2 regions of the Solwaraspora sp. WMMB335 genome follow, and region 1 is predicted to be linked to the other one. Evidence: predicted binding sites of a transcription regulator. Region 1 holds the regulator's gene; the other holds the start of a gene.

Region 1 (4,719 bases):
CCCGCCCCGGCCGTCGGTGAGCAGCAGCGGTTCGCCGACGCGCAACCGGACCACGGCGGCGGCATGTCGCCCTTCCGGCCCGTCGAGGGTGTACGTCGGCCCGGCAGGCACCTGGTCGACCAGGAACAGCGGCGCGCTCACGGTCGGCCGGGCCGGTCAACGCTCACTGGCCGGCGCTCACGCGTGGCCGTTGAACGCGTCGCGCATCCGGGAGAAGAACCCGCCCTGCTTGCTCAGCTCGGCCACTTCCTCGCCCCGGGACTTGGCGAACTCGCGCAGCGTCCGCTCCTGATCGGCGTCGAGTTTGGTGGGCGTACGCACGTCGAGGTGCACGTACAGGTCGCCTCGACCGGTACCGCGCAGATGCGGCACACCTCGGCCACGCAGCCGCAGCGTGGCACCCGGCTGGGTGCCGGGCTTGACGTCCACCGGCTCGTCGCTGTCCAGAGTGCGGATGGTCAGCCGGGTGCCCAGCGCCGCCGCGGTCATCGGAACGGTGACCCGGCAGTGCAGGTCGTCGCCCTTGCGGGAGTAGACGTCGTGCGGCCGCTCGTGGATCTCGACGTACAGGTCACCGGCGGTGCCGCCGCCCGGTCCGACCTCGCCCTGCTGGGCCAGCCGGATCCGCATGCCGTCCTCGACGCCGGCGGGGATCTTGACGGTGAGCGACCGCCGGGTACGGACCCGGCCGTCGCCGCCACAGGTCGGGCAGGGGTGCGGAATCACCGTGCCGTACCCCTGGCAGGCGACGCAGGGGCGGGACGAGACGACCTGGCCGAGGAAGGTGCGCTGCACCGACTGCACCTCGCCGCGCCCCCCGCACGCCTCGCAGGTCGCCAGATGGGTGCCGGCGGCGGTGCCCGCCCCGGAGCAGGTCGTGCAGATCACCGCGGTGTCGACGGTGATCGGCGCCTCGACGCCGAACGCCGTCTCGGCGAGGTCGAGTTCCAGTCGAAGGATCGCGTCGGCACCCGGCCGGGTGCGCGAACGCGGCCCACGGGAACCGGCCGCCGCGCCGAAGAAGGCGTCCATGATGTCCTGGAAACCGACGAATGGTCCGGCTCCACCCGGGCCGCCGCCCGGCGCGCCGCCGGGGGCGAGCGGATCACCGCCGAGGTCGACGATCTGCCGCTTCTGGTCGTCGGAGAGCACCTCGTACGCGGCGGTGATGTCCTTGAACTTGTCGGCAGCCGCCGGGTCCGGATTGACGTCCGGGTGGTATTGCCGGGCCAGCTTCCGATAGGCCCGTTTGATGTCTTCGGCGGAAGCGTCCCGGCTTACGCCGAGGATCCCGTAATAGTCCTTGGCCACTGCGTCTGGTGTCCTCATGTGTCAGTCTCGCGTGTGCAGTTCGCCGGGTAGGTCGGTATTTGCTCGCCGGTCAGTTCTGCGCCAGCAGATCACCGACGTAGCGTGCCACGGCTCGGACCGTGGCGATGGTGCCGGGGTAGTCCATCCGGGTGGGGCCGAGCACCCCGAGGCCGGCCACGATCGTGGCGCCTGGGCCGTATCCGGTGCTGACGACTGAGGCGGCCCGCAGGTTGTCGATCTCGTTCTCGTCGCCGATGCGCACCCGCAGTGTGCTTGGCTCGGCCTCGCCGATCAGCTTGAGCAGGATGACCTCCTCCTCCAGTGCCTCCAGTATCGGACGCAGGGAGCCTTGGAAGTCGAGAAGTCCCCCCCTGGCCAGGTTAGCGGTCCCGGCCAACGCAATGCGCTCCTCGTGCCGCTCGACCAGAGTCTCCAGCAACACCGTGGACAGCGTAGTCATCGCTGGTCGCAGCGCCGGCGACGCCTCGTCGACCAGTGCCTGGACCAGCGGCGGCGTGTCGGAGAGCCGACATCCGCCGAGTTTCTCGTTGGCGAGCCGCCGCAGATCGGTCACATCCTCGGCGGAGATCGGTGCGGGAAGTTCGACCAGCCGCTGCTCGACCCGGCCGGTGTCGACGATCAGCACCAGCATCAGCCGGGTGGTCGAAATCGGCACCAACTCCAGGTGACGAACAGCGGACCGGGACAGGCTCGGATACTGCACGACGGCGACCTGCCGGGTGAGCTGGGCGAGCAGCCGGACGGTCCGGTGCACCACGTCGTCGAGATCGACCGCACCGGCCAGGAAGCGCTCGATCGCCCGCCGCTCGGCCGGGCTGAGCGGTTTGACCCGGGACAGCCGGTCGACGAAGAGCCGGTATCCCCGGTCGGTCGGCACCCGCCCGGCGCTGGTGTGCGGTTGACGGATGTAGCCCTCCTCCTCCAGCACTGCCATGTCGTTACGAACGGTAGCCGGCGAGACGCCGAGTTGGTGCCGCTCGACCAACGCCCTGCTGCCGACCGGCTCCTGGGTGGCGACGTAGTCCTCGACAATTGCCCGGAGCACGTCGAGCTTGCGGTCGTCGAGACCCACCTTCCACCCCCTCCGATGTCGGCAACCCGACACTGCCGACCGGGCCGGACACGGACCGAGTCACGACCGGGTCATCGTGTCGGCGCGTCACGAACCGGCGCGGGCCCCGGTCCGGGTGCTGGCACTCGCCGGCCGTGAGTGCCAGCATACGTCGCCCGGGACGGTGAGGCGATGATCGGTTTCCGGGACCAGGTGCCGAATAGGGTCAAATATGATCAGAATTGGCACCCCGATGCCGGGTGTGATCAGCCGATCACGTCAAGCTCACGCAACAGGCCGTCGACCGGTCCGCAGCCGCCTTCCGGCCAGGACAAATCGCCGTACGCCAGCAAATCATCGGCGGGGCTAGCTGGCATGTCTTGATTCGTCCCCCTACCGTGTCGGACATGACTGAACCACCTCGCCCACCAGGGGAAAACGGCCCCGGCGGCACTCCGCCGGATCCGACCTCCCCGCCCCCACCCCCAGGGTCCTACTCGATGCCGGGCGAGGCCTCCTCTCCCGGATACCACCCGCCGCCCGGCGGCGAGAGCCCACCGCCGCCCGGCGGGTATCCGCCGCCTGGGGGCTACCCGCCGCCGGGTGGCGGATACCCACCCGGCGGTCCGGCGTACGGAGGTCCACCCCCGGCCGGCTATGCCACGAACGACGAGAAGACCTGGGCACTGGTCGCCCACTTCGGCGGCGCGCTCGGCGCGTTCATCAGCTTCGGTCCGCTCGGTTTCGTCGGTCCGCTGATCGCCTACCTGGCCAAGGGCCAGCAGTCGCCGACGGTGAAGGCGCACGCGCTGGCCGCGCTCAACTTCCAGATCCTGTGGTCGGCGATCGCCTTCGTGATGCTGTTCGTCAGCTGGTGCCTGCTGTTCATCCCGAGTCTGGTGGTGTTCGCCATCCAGATCGTCTTCGGGATCATCGCTGGCGTCAAAGCCAACGAAGGCAGCCTCTACAAGTACCCGATGTCGGCGAACTTCATCAAGTGATGCCCGCGTGGCCCCGGCGTCGGCTCGCCCGGCCCGGGGCCACGCCGGTCACGCCGGTCACGGCAGCAGGTCACGGACCACCGCGTCGGCCAGCAGTCGACCACGCAGCGTGAGTATCGCCTGTCCGGCGGCCAACGCCTCCGCGTCGAGCAGGCCGGCGGCCGCCGCCCGGCCGGCCGCCGCCCGGCCGCTGGGTGTCAGCTGGTGCGTCGGCAGCCCACTGACCAGTCGCAATCGCAGCATTACCGCCTCGACCCGCTGGTCGGCGTCGGTGAGCAGTTCCCGGCCGTGGCCCGGCGACCGCCCGGCCGCCAGCCGGCGGGTGTACTCGGCCGGGTGCTTGACGTTCCACCAACGCACGCCGCCGACGTGGCTGTGCGCGCCCGGACCAAGTCCCCACCAGTCACCACCGGTCCAGTAGAGCAGGTTGTGCCGGCACCGCCCGGACACCGACCGGGCCCAGTTCGACACCTCGTACCAGCCGAAGCCGGCCGCGCCGAGGGCGGCGTCGGCCGCAAGGTAGCGGTCGGCCGCCACGTCGTCGTCGGGATAGGGCAGCTCCCCGCGACGCATCCGGGCGGCCAGCGCGGTGCCCTCCTCGGCGATCAGCGCGTACGCGCTGACGTGATCCACACCCGCCGCCACCACCGCCGCCAACGAGGCCGCGAAGTCCTCGGCGCGCTCCCCCGGCGTACCGTAGATCAGGTCGAGGTTGACGTGCGCGAAGCCCGCAGCCCGCGCCTCCTCGGCGGCGCGCACCGCCCGGCCGGCGGTATGGCGGCGGTCCAGCACGGCGAGCACCGCCGGTGCGGCGGACTGCATGCCGAGCGAGATCCGGGTGTAGCCGGCCCGGCGCAACGCTCCCAGCGAGTCGGGGGTGACCGACTCGGGATTCGCCTCGGTGGTGATCTCCGCGCCGGCCGACAGACCCCAGGTCCGGTCGATCGCGTCGAGCAGCCGGGCGAGATCGTCGGTAGGCAGCAGCGTCGGCGTACCGCCGCCGACGAAGACGGTGTCGACCCGACGGGGCGGCTGCGGTGCGAGGACCTTGGCGGCCAGTTCGAGCTCGGCCAGCACGGCCTGCAGATAGTCCCCGGTCGGGACGGCACCACCCAACTCCGCCGGGGTGTAGGTGTTGAAGTCGCAGTATCCGCAGCGCGCCGCGCAGAACGGCACGTGCAGGTACACCCCGAACCCGTGCCGGCCGGCACCGGCGGTCAGAGCGGACGGGGGCAACGCGCCGTCGGCGGGCACCGGTGCACCGGCAGGAAGCGGACCTGGCATGGCAACTAGTGTGCCGGCATGGACGAGCCCCGACCCAACAGGTCCACGCAG
Region 2 (4,719 bases), 1.3 Mb from region 1:
CGGGGCTTGCTCACCGTTGAGTCCTCACCGTCGCGTCCAGTGCTGCCCAGCCCAGGCGACGCGTTGCCCGGGCTGCGCCGTACCGGGGGCGGTGCGGCACCAGCGCATCCGGGCGCCGGCCCGTTCGCCGACCGCAGCCTATCGCCGGTTACGTCACCGCCGACGATACGCAAGATCCGCGCGATCAGGAACCGCCGGCGGCGGTGCCGCCAGCGGGCCGATCGCGCGGATCTCGGGTGGAACGGTGGTTCGGTTACCGGCTCAGAAGCCGGGGCCGTGCTGGTGGCCGTGGCCGTGCGAGTGCCCGTGCCCACCGGCTGCGGCGGGTTCGGGCTTCTCCGGCTTCTCCACCACGAGGCTTTCCGTGGTGAGCAGCAGACCGGCGATCGACGCGGCATTGGTGACCGCGTTGCGGGTCACCTTCACCGGGTCGACGACGCCGGCGGCGGCGAGGTCGACGTACTCGCCGGTGGCCGCGTTGAGGCCGGTGCCCCAGGCGCACTCGCGGACCTTGCCGACCACGACGTACCCGTCGAGGCCTGCGTTCTGGGCGATCCACCGCAGCGGCTCGTCGAGCGCCTTGCGCACGATCGACACGCCGACCTTCTCGTCCCCGGTCAACCCGAGGTCGTCGGCGAGCACCGTGGTGATCTGGGTCAGCGTCGCACCCCCGCCCGGGATGGTGCCTTCCTCGACCGCGGCCTTGGTCGCGGCGATCGCGTCCTCGATGCGGTGCTTGCGCTCCTTCATCTCGACCTCGGTCGCCGCCCCGGCCTTGATCACCGCGATGCCGCCGGAGAGCTTGGCGAGCCGCTCGGCGAGCTTCTCCCGGTCCCAGTCGGAGTCGGACGCCTCGATCTCCTTGCGGATCTGCGCGACCCGGTCGGCGACCTCGGTGTCCCGGCCGCGGCCGTCGACCACCGTGGTGGTGTCCTTGTCCACGACCACCCGCCGGGCGCTGCCCAGCGACTCCAGCCCGACCGCGTCGAGCTTGTAGCCCAGCTCCGGCGCGATCAGCTCCGCGCCGGTCATGATCGCCATGTCCTGCAGCATCGCCTTGCGCCGGTCGCCGAATCCGGGTGCCTTGACCGCACACAGCTTGAGCGTCTTGCGGACCGAGTTGACCACCAGGGTGGACAACGCCTGTCCATCGACGTCCTCAGCGACGATCAGCAGCGGCTTGCTGGCCTGGACGACCTTCTCCAGCAGCGGCAGCAGCTCTTCGATCGCCGAGATCTTCTGGGTGGTGATCAGGATGTACGGGTCTTCGAAGACCGCCTCCTGCGCTTCGGCGTCGGTGACGAAGTGCGGGGAGATGAAGCCCTTGTCGAACTGCAGACCCTCGGTGATCTCCAGCTCGGTGGCGAGGGTGGAGCCCTCCTCGACGGTGATGACGCCGTCGCGGCCGACCTTCTCCATCGCCTCGGCGATCATTTCGCCGATGGTGGCGTCCTGGGCCGAGATGGTCGCCACCTGGGCGACCGCGTCCTTGTCGGCCACCTCGACTGCCTTGTCCAGCAGCGCTTCGGAGACCTTCTGCACGGCCGCGTCGATGCCACGCTTGAGGGCGGTCGGGTTGGCCCCGGCAGCCACGTTGCGTAGCCCTTCACGGACCATCGCCTGGGCGAGCACGGTCGCGGTGGTGGTCCCGTCGCCGGCGACGTCGTTGGTCTTCGTCGCCACCTCCTTGACCAGCTGCGCGCCGAGGTTCTCGTACGGATTGGTGAGCTCGATCTCCTTGGCGATGGTGACACCATCGTTGGTGATCGTCGGAGCGCCGAACTTCTTGTCGAGCACGACGTTGCGCCCGCGCGGGCCGAGGGTGACCTTGACCGTGTCCGCGAGCGCGTTGACGCCGTGCTCCAAGAGGTGCCGGGCGTCATCCGAGAAACTCAGGATCTTCGCCATGACATTCCCTTCACGCACTAGCCGTCGGCCGGCCGGCTTACTCGCCGAAGACCGGCCGACGGTCGACGCCCCGGAGCCCCAGGTAGGGCTCCGGGGCGGTCAGCACTGGCAGTAGGTCACTTCTCGATGACCGCGAGGACGTCGCGGGCGGAGAGCACCAGGTACTCCTCGCCGGCGTACTTAACCTCGGTGCCGCCGTACTTCGAGTAGATGACCGTGTCGCCGACGTTGACGTCAACCGGGATCCGGTTGCCCTTGTCGTCGATACGGCCCGGGCCGACAGCGAGGACGGTGCCCTCCTGCGGCTTCTCCTTGGCGGTGTCGGGGATCACGATGCCCGACGCCGTGGTCGTCTCAGCCTCGTTCGCCTGGACCAGGATCCGGTCCTCGAGCGGCTTGATCGCAACCTTGGTCGCGGTAGTCACGGGCATACCCTCCTGGGGTATCTGGTGTTTGTGCCGGCCGCAACGCAGCCGGCGTCAATCTGCCTCATGCCACCGGGCGGGTCCGTCGTCGCGGGTGCCGGTCCGCCTGGCGTTTCGCCCCCCGGCACGAGCCGGTGAGCTGGCACCCTCGGCCGGAGAGTGCTAATCGCAGATTAGCAGTCGACCGTACGGAGTGCTAGCCCGATGGCCGAGCGTGGACAATGTCGCCGTGCACCCGGACGAACTGGCCGCGCTGCGGACCCCGGACGGCGAGCAGGCCCTGGTCGCCGCTACCGCGCTGGTCGACGGTGCGGCCGGTAACGACCCGTTGGCGGCAGCCTCGGCGCTGCGCGCCACCGGCGTCGCGGCTCCCCTCGCCGCCGCCGCGCTCACCCAGGCCACTCTGCGTCGCCGGGCAGTCGTCAAGTTCGGTCCGGCGGCCGAGCGGATGTTCTTCACCCGGACCGGGCTGGAGCAGGCGACCCGCGCCGCCGTCGCGGACCGGCGGGCGGCCCGGCTGCACGCCGCGGGCGTACGAAGCCTCGTCGACCTCGGATGCGGTCTCGGCGCCGACGCCCTGGCCGCCGCCCGGGCCGGCATCCGGGTGTACGCCGTGGAGGCCGACCCGGGCACGGCCGCGCTCGCCACCGCCAACGCCGCGGCCACCGGCCTGGCCGAGCTGGTCACGGTCGACTGCGCGGACGCGACAACGGTCGACGTACGCGGCTACGACGCGGCGTTCTGCGACCCGGCCCGACGTGCCGGCGCCACCGGCCGACGCACTTTCGATCCGGACAGCTACTCCCCGCCGTGGAGCTTCATCCGCTCGCTGGTGGACCAGATGCCACGGACCGTACTCAAGGTCGCTCCCGGGATCGACCACTCGCTCGTGCCACCCGGCGCGCAGGCGGAGTGGGTCAGCGTCGACCGGGAGATGGTGGAAGCGACCTTCTGGTGCGGCCCGCTGGCCACGACCGGCGATCCGCCCGCCATGGCCGACGGCCGGTCGGGTGATCGGGCCGCCGGCCGTCAGGCCACCCTGTTGCGCGCCGGCGGCCCACCCGCCGTACTCATCGGCGACGGCGCCGAACCGGTCGCCGTCGGCCCGGTCCGCCGCTACCTGTACGACCCGGACGGCGCGGTCGTCCGGTCCCACCTCGTCGCCGCGTTCGCCGCCACCGTGGACGGCGCTCTCGCCGACGGCTCGATCGCCTACGTCTACGCGGACTCGGCCACCCGGACCCCGTACGCCCGCTGTCTGGAAATCACCGACGTACTGCCGTTCTCCCTCAAGCGGTTGCGGGCGCTGGTCCGCGACCGGGGCATCACCCGGTTGGAGATCCTCAAGCGCGGCTCGGCCCTGGATCCGGCTCAGCTGCGCCGTGACCTGCGACTGCGGCCGGCGGCAGGCCCTCGCGCCGGTGGCAGCGCGGCGAGCCTGGTGTTGACCCGGGTGGCCGGCGCTCCCACCGCCCTGCTCGCCCGGCCGGTCCCGGCGGGACATCCATCGACCGGATGACCGGGCACCGGTAGAGTCGCGCGGCATGGCAGGCACGGCGACCCCGGCGACGGCACTGCTGACCAAGCGTCGGGTGCCGTTTCGCACCCATCCGTACCAGGTGTCGCCGGACACCCCGGACTACGGCGCGGCCGTCGCCGTCGCGCTCGGTGTCCCCGCCGAACAGGTCTTCAAGACCCTCGTCGCGCAGGTCGACGGCACCCTGGCGGTCGGGATCGTGCCGGTGACCGGTGACCTCGACCTGAAGGCCCTGGCCGCGGCGTTGGACGGCAAGCGGGCCGCGCTGGCCGACCGGACGCTCGCCGAACGGACCACCGGCTACGTGCGTGGCGGCATCTCCCCGCTGGGCCAGCGCAAGCGACTGCCGACGGTGCTCGACGTCTCGGCCAAAGGCCTTGCCGAGGTGTACGTCTCCGCCGGCCGCCGCGGCCTGCAACTGAGCCTGGCCCCGGCGGCCCTGATCACGTTGACCGGCGCCCGCCTGGCCCCCATCGCCACTCGCTGACCGCGACGATCTTGGAGTCATCGCGGGTATTCGCCCTATTTATCCCGCGATAAGTCCAAGATCGACGGAAGGGCGGGGCGGGAAGATGTCTGCCGCGTTGCTGAATTGTTATCGCGAGCAACAAAACTGGTGACGTCATCGGTCTTGTGCTGGGCGCCACAGTCCTAATACGTTGCCGGACACAACAAAACTGTGGCGGACCCGTCCCGACCAGCGACAAGACAGGTCGAGGACAGGCCGCCAGCGACTGGGCGGCGGGTCGGGCGCCCTCCCGCACCGCCGCGTCCGAACCACACCTGCTGCCAAACATCAGCAAGACGTACGAACAGCACAAGGCCCCTTGTACGCGAACATCACCCCCC

Evidence for each region. The regulator HrcA, encoded in region 1, represses chaperone genes, less so after heat shock. The targets are predictions, from matches to a motif close to GGTTNGCACNCTCNNNNNGAGNGTGCNAACC.
Region 2: a site for HrcA is predicted at 2,471-2,501, ahead of groES (co-chaperone GroES). Genes of this name have one in related genera too.

The regions. Positions count from the first base shown of each region.
Region 1 covers NZ_JBMHMF010000001.1:6,398,941-6,403,659, reverse strand. Annotated here, with positions in the region: gene ACN27F_RS27555 (16S rRNA (uracil(1498)-N(3))-methyltransferase) at 1-141, opposite strand, end outside; gene dnaJ (molecular chaperone DnaJ) at 178-1,311, opposite strand; gene hrcA (heat-inducible transcriptional repressor HrcA) at 1,382-2,404, opposite strand; gene ACN27F_RS27540 (DUF4870 domain-containing protein) at 2,791-3,384, shown strand; gene hemW (radical SAM family heme chaperone HemW) at 3,442-4,668, opposite strand.
Region 2 covers NZ_JBMHMF010000001.1:5,101,155-5,105,873, reverse strand. Annotated here, with positions in the region: gene ACN27F_RS22240 (molybdopterin-dependent oxidoreductase) at 1-14, opposite strand, end outside; gene groL (chaperonin GroEL) at 262-1,908, opposite strand; gene groES (co-chaperone GroES) at 2,025-2,339, opposite strand; gene ACN27F_RS22225 (THUMP-like domain-containing protein) at 2,548-3,852, shown strand; gene ybaK (Cys-tRNA(Pro) deacylase) at 3,878-4,357, shown strand.